2 regions of the Exiguobacterium sp. s7 genome follow, and region 2 is predicted to be linked to the other one. Evidence: riboswitches for the same ligand, from Rfam matches in the RefSeq annotation. Region 2 holds a riboswitch; the other holds the start of a gene.
What was found. A riboswitch is a leader RNA that binds a small molecule or an ion and turns the genes downstream of it on or off. The one in region 2 is predicted to bind S-adenosylmethionine.

Region 1: it holds a riboswitch for S-adenosylmethionine, as region 2 does, so the genes downstream of both, KNP79_RS06165 (Na+/H+ antiporter NhaC family protein) here and mtnK (S-methyl-5-thioribose kinase) in region 2, are expected to answer to the same signal.

The regions. Positions count from the first base shown of each region.
Region 1 covers NZ_JACSLO010000003.1:213,608-217,023, forward strand. The annotation lists gene KNP79_RS06160 (TVP38/TMEM64 family protein) at 1-586, shown strand, start outside; gene KNP79_RS06165 (Na+/H+ antiporter NhaC family protein) at 608-1,909, opposite strand; SAM riboswitch class I at 1,962-2,057, opposite strand; gene KNP79_RS06170 (GGDEF domain-containing protein) at 2,154-3,416, opposite strand, start outside.
Region 2 covers NZ_JACSLO010000017.1:7,275-10,690, reverse strand. The annotation lists gene mtnA (S-methyl-5-thioribose-1-phosphate isomerase) at 1-243, opposite strand, end outside; gene mtnK (S-methyl-5-thioribose kinase) at 240-1,394, opposite strand; SAM riboswitch class I at 1,476-1,578, opposite strand; SAM riboswitch class I at 1,784-1,885, shown strand; gene KNP79_RS14355 (2,3-diketo-5-methylthiopentyl-1-phosphate enolase) at 1,955-3,112, shown strand; gene KNP79_RS14350 (2-hydroxy-3-keto-5-methylthiopentenyl-1-phosphate phosphatase) at 3,109-3,416, shown strand, end outside.

The DNA.
Region 1 (3,416 bases), on a different contig from region 2:
CCCATGGGCAGGACTAGGGGCGCCGTTCCTTGAGGCGATCTTTCCATTTCTTCCGCTCGTCCTCATCATTTCGGCGAACGCGGCCACGTATGGGTTCTTGCTCGGGACGTTATTGTCTTGGGTCGGTAGTTTACTAGGGACGATTCTTGTCTTTACAGCCGTCCGTTACGTATTCCGTAAACCGATGACACGGTGGCTCGAAAAACATAAACAAGGGGTATATTGGCTGGAACGCATCAACCATATGAGCCCGATCTCGCTTGGGTTTTTATATTCGCTCCCGTTCATCCCGGTCAGTTTGATCACATACTTACTTGCCCTCATTCAAATGCCGCTTCGGACATTCATCATGGCGGCGGGGTTCGGGAAACTGCTTGTCGTCTTGATTTTTTCGGTCATTGGTGACCAGTGGGAAGAGTTTATTCAAAGTCCGTTCCGCTTATCGATGCTTGGACTGTTACTGTTTGTTCTTTGGGCGATCAGCCGTGGCCTCGAGGAATTGCTCAAGCGGCGCGCCTTCAAAAAACGCAACGAACAACTTCAACGTGAACGTGAAACGAAACGTCAAACGACCCTTCGAAGCTAGTGCTTCAAAGGGTCGTTTTGGTCAGGCGCGCTTTTTGAAACGCGGGAAGTTAAAGACGATGGCCAGCCCTCCGCAAATGAAGAGCAGGAATGGATAGAACATATACGGGACGAGCGCTGGTGACGCCGTATTCGTCAATTCGGCGGCGATGAGCAGCTGTGCCCCATAAGGCAACAGGCCTTGGACGCCACACGAGAAGATGTCGAGCACACTCGCTGATTTCTTTCGCTCGATGTCATACGTGTCGGCGATATTGGCGGCGAGCGGACCGGCCACGAGAATCGAGATCGTGTTGTTCGCCGTCGCAACGTTCGTCGCGCTGACGAGCCCGGCGATGCTCCATTCGGCACCGGCACGTTTTTGAATCCGCGACGTGAGCGCGTCACGCAAGTAAGTGAGCCCGCCGTTATGCGAGATGAGTCCGACGAGTCCGCCCATGAGGAGCGTCAAGAGCGAAATCTCGGCCATACCCATCATCCCGTCTGCCATAGCCGTGACGTATGAAGTGACAGCCAAACTCCCATCGATCAAACCGATGATGCCGGTCAAGGCAATCCCGCCAAGCAAAACGAGAATGACGTTCAACCCGGTCAAGGCGAGAGCGATGACGGCGAGGTATGGAATGAGTTTATACCATTCGAACGCGGCTGCATCGACAGTCGATTCTCCACTCGATAACACCGATAAGAGGACGATTGTGATAAGGGCGGCCGGGAGGACAATCCAAAAGTTGGTTCGGAATTTGTCACGCATATTGGTACGCTGGGTCCGGACGGCAGCGATTGTCGTGTCCGAGATGAACGACAAGTTGTCCCCGAACATGGCACCACCGACGACGGCAGCCGCCGCGATGGCGATATTGACGACACTTTCTTCGTGGATACCGAGCGCGATCGGGGCGAGGGCGGCAATCGTGCCCGTCGACGTTCCCATCGCCATCGAGATGAAAGCCGCGATGACGAATAAACCGCTCAGTAGAAGCGAGGACGGTAAAAATGTCAGCGCCGCATTGACGGTCGCGTCGATTGCGCCGATTGCTTCGGCGACACTCGAGAACACTCCGGCGAGCAAGAAGATGAAGACCATGATCAAAATGCCGGGGTTCCCCGCACCTTGGGCGACACGCTCGACCGTCTGAGTGACGCTGCCTTTCGTCATCATCGCCGCGACGATGACCGCGATCAACGCCGCGATCAGGACCGGGAATTTATAAAAGTCGTTATAGTAGATGCCTGCCCCGATAAAGAAGACGAGGAAGACGAGCAAAGGCAATAGTGCCCATTTGTTAGCTGTCGGTTGTTCCAATCGATTCACCTCATTCATAAAATAAAAAGAGAGCCTTCTGAAAAAAGGCTCTCTCTACAAGAAAACACTTTTTTCATCTTTCGAGCAGACTGCTCGCTGGATTTGGCACAGGTTACCCGCTGCCGAGACGTCACTGGGCCAGTCCCTCAGTCTCTCTTGATAAAAAAGTTGTGATATTTAATTATAAGACACGTTCCCTAACGTACCTGTTTCAAATCCGCTTGTCAATAGCAAACCCCCACGCGGTGAACGTGGGGGTGAGTCAGGTCGTTAAGAAATTGTAATGGGCGACGCGGTTGCGTCCGGCGTACTTCCCGCCGACGTAGAGGGCCCGGTCAGCGTTACGGATCGTATCGTCGAGGCGTTTGTCACCGAACGCCTGAATCGTGTCGACACCGATCGAAGCGGTGACGGGGATATCGATTCCGTCGACGTGGAACGGTTTGTTCTCGATTTGTTGCCGGATCCGTTCGGCGATCTCGATTGCCTGTTCGACATCGCAACGATTCAATAGCAAGATGAACTCTTCACCGCCGTAACGGGCGGCAAAATCTTCGGTGCGGAGTGCCTGGCGAATCCGCCGTCCAAACTCTTGGAGCACACTGTCCCCGACTTGATGTCCGTGCACATCGTTGATTTTTTTGAAAAAGTCGATGTCGAGCATCGCGACCGAAATCGGATACATCGAACCGTCCGAGATTTGTTGAATCCCGTATTCGTAAAACGCGCGTGCATTCGCGAGCAGCGTCAAGCTGTCGGTCCGACTTTCCGTGTAAAGACGGTCGCGCTCATGGCAACGGCTGATCGTCCGGTTGAACGACTTGAGAAGTTTGACGATTTCACGTTGGATGGTCGGGGGATACCCATAGACGTGTTCACCCGTCATGACGAGCCACGTGCGAATCCCTTCGATCTCCTCGGACCGAACCGAGATGAAACTATGATAGTCGTCGTCAAATTCGTTCGACAGTGGTGCGTCCCATTCGAAGCGCATCTCATATTCGACCGAGGCTTCGTTCGGATAAGCGTGATCGAGCAAATCGAACACGATGTGACGGTCAATCGGCTGACGCGTCTTCAAATCAAAGTACAGGGTACGGTCGAACAGTTTAAACTCGACGAACCCTTCGTCATAGTGATTGAGCCGCTCACATTGACTGAGAAACACTTCGATGGCTTGCGCCTCGCTCTGCGATAACGACACGGCTTCTTTTGCCTCATCATACTGTTCAATCAACGATTTAAAGGCGTCTTGCCGGCCTTTTTGGATGATGAGCCGCTTGATGAAGAACGTCAACGCGGCAGCGATGCTACTGACGACTAGTAAATTCGTCTCCCGGAACAACGAGGCCGCCAAAATGAAGACGAGACTGACGATATACGTATAAAACGCGATGCTCAGAAAATCGCGGACCGGGATGTCGACGCGGAACCACCAACCGACTTGATACTTTTGCACGACCGTGTTCAAGATGATGGCCAGAATCAAACCGGCGAGCGGCAGGAACGAGTCTTGAGAATAGAA
Region 2 (3,416 bases):
GACGAGGTCGAGCCGACGCGTAAAGTCCGGATCGTCGACTAACCGGCCCGCCTCTTTGGCGAGGACGAACGCCCCGAAGTATGCGATGGCCGGGGCGCCGCGGACTTGGAGCGTCTCGATGGCATGTTCGGCCTGTTCGAGCGTCTCAATCGTCACGTACCGCTCTTCATGCGGCAACAACGTCTGATCCAATACGATGAGTTCGTCTGTCTGTGAATGGAAACGGATGTTTTGGACCGTCATACGCGCACCCCCGACAGGAGTGTCACCAAGTCGTCAATCGATTCGACGCTGTGGCGTTCTTTAATGAGCGCCGTCCCGAGGGAGAGCGCGTCACGTTTTCGTTCGAGCCGCGTCGCTTCCGGCAACGTCTCGAGATCGGCGACACCGGCCAGTCCGACGGCACGGCGAATGAGTTCGCAACCGGCGTAGCCGATCGTGTCGCTGAAAATCGTCCGCAACAACTCGTCGACGAAACCGTCCGTGTTGAACGGCTCGACGGCGCGTTCAAAATTGGCCCGAAACGTCTTCTCAAACGTCTCCCACACCGTCAAGACGTCCGTGAAACGCTCGAAGCGTTTGAGCGGGTCATGGAACGTCGACAGCGTCAAATGGGCGATGATTTGGCCGAGGTCGAAGCCGAACGGTCCGTAAAACGCGAACTCTGGATCGATAATCTTCGTTTCTTGTTGAGTCGCGAAGATGCTCCCCGTATGTAGGTCGCCGTGTAGGAGTGCCTCATGTTTCGTGACAAAGCCGACTTTCAGTTTCGTCACCTCGACTTTGAGCGCTTGGTCTTGCCAAAGGCGTTCGACATCTTCTCGCAGCGCCGTCTCGATGTTGTTCGACTCCGCGTCTTTGAACGGGTCGGTGAAGATGAGTTTCTCGGTGATGTCACACAGTTCTGGGTTGTAATAGTCACGTTCAATCCGCTTCTTCGCAATCGGTCCGGCCGCGTAATCCGACGTCGCGAACAGCGTCTCGCCTAAAAATTCACCAACATGGCGGGCCAGTTCAGGATACGTTTTCCCTTCCAAATAGCCTGTCCGAACGATCTCAAAATCTGACAGGTCCTCTAAAATCGTGTAGGCGAGCGTGCGGTCACTACCAAGCACGATTGGAACGAAACGAGGGACGACGTTGGCGAATTCGCGCAATGCCAACTGCTCGATCCACGCCCGTTCAAGTGTGAGTGGCCAACTTTCGCCGACGACTTTCGCATACGGGAGCGCTTGTTTGACGATGAGACTCGTTTCGCCTTGTCGGATGCGGAAAACGAGGTTCAAATTGCCGTCCCCGATCTCCTCGCAATGCGTGATGCCTCCGTCTTCGATTAACCCCAACGTTTTCACATGCTCGACGACGGTCTGTTCTGTAAATGGTTGATATGACATGATGTTTTCCCCTTCCTGTACGTTGCCCACAAAAAAAGCCCCTTTCTCCGCGAGAAAGAGGCACAGCCAAACTGGTTGTTCCTCTCATCTGTCAGACATTCGTCTGGTGGATGTAGCACCGTGCCTAGTGGTCGGTTGCTGCGGCGTCATCGGGCCAATTCCCTCTGCCAACTCGCGATAAGAGTGGTTTATTCGATTCGGTGAACTTATGTGCTGAATATTACGGACTCGACGTCACAATTGTCAACGTCATTTTCTCGGTGCACCTCCGTCTTTTTTTGTGCATATATGGAAACAACTTTCCAAAATATTTTTTTTGGAAAAAAAGGAATTGACGACGTGATGATTCTGTGCAAAAATTCAATTAAATTTCACAACTTCAAATCACATTCTTATCAAGAGCAGACGGAGGGACAAGCCCGATGATGTCGCAGCAACCGACCAGAGATGGCACGGTGCTAATTCTTGCAGCGTAAGCTGAGAGATAAGAGTTCATTTTTTTATGATGACCTCTTGCCTCGGCATGGGGTCATTTTTGTTTGCCTGGAAGGAGGAACCATATGAGTATCACTGCCACATATGAAATCAAACGGACGGACGCGGTCGCGACCGTCGCCAACAAGATCGCCCTCGAGCTGACCGTCGGCACATGGACGGACTTGCCTCACTTAGAGCAAGAGCAGTTACAGGCGTTCCGAGGTGAGGTCGTATCAACCACACATACGGACACGACGAGCCGCTTCACAATCCGCTATCCGTTACATAATGTCAGCCCTGACTTTTCATCCATCTTGACGACGACGTTCGGGAAACTGTCCCTCGATGATTCGGTCCGATTAATCGATTTGACGTTGCCGGAGACGCTCGCCTCTGATTTCAAAGGCGCCAAGTTCGGTGTCGACGGGATTCGTGAGTTGCTCGGCGTTCAGGATCGCCCGCTCGTCATGAGCATCTTCAAAGGCGTCATCGGCCGTGACCTCGCGTTTCTCGAGCAGCAACTCCGCGATCAGTTCGCCGGTGGCATCGATATCGTCAAAGACGACGAGATTTTATACGACAACCCGCTCACCCCGTCGCTTGAACGGGCCCGGATCGGAGCGGACGTCATTCAAGCCCACTTCGAGGCGACCGGGAAACGCGTCCTGTACGCCATCACGCTGAGCGGCCCCGTGTTCGGTCTGCGTGACCAGGCGCTCCGTCTCATCGAGGCCGGTGCGACGGCGCTCCTGTTCAACGTCTATACGTACGGTCTCGACGCACTGCGCGAACTCGCGAACGATCCGGATATCCACGTCCCGATCTTGGCACATCCGGCCTTTGCCGGCGCCTTGACCGGATCAATCAGTCATTCGCTTTTGCTCGGTAAACTCCCTCGCCTCGCCGGGGCCGATTTGACGCTCTTCCCGTCACCGTACGGCTCACTTGCGACACCGCGCGACGAGGCGTTCGTGATTCGTGACCAGAGTGCCGAACCACATTGGTCGAAGCCGATTTTGCCGGTCCCGTCCGCGGGGATTCATCCGGGACTCGTCGCCGATATCATTCGGGACTTCGGGACGGATGTCGTCATCAACGCCGGCGGTGGCATTCACGGTCATCCGGACGGTGCAGCCGCCGGGGCTCGTGCGTTCCGACAAGCCATCGCTCACGTACTCGGTCAAACCGAAGGGCAGACGGACGAGCTCGATACCGCGTTGAAGGCGTGGGCGTCACGATGACGGCCCATATCCTCTGCGACTTTGACGGGACGATTACGGCGGAAGACAATATCATCGCGTTGATGAAGGCGTTCGCCCCGCCGGCTTGGGTCGAGTTGAAAGACGCGGTCCTCGAGCAACGGATTTCCATCCGATCCGGGGTCGGTCAAATGTTTCGACTGTTGCCGAGCGAGGCCGCCCCGGCTTACCGTGATTATTTGTTGGAGCGCATCACGCTCCGCCAAGGGTTCCCGGCATTTTTAGAAGAAGTTCGGGTCCATGGCTGGAAGTTTGACGTCGTCAGCGGCGGGATGGACTTCTTCGT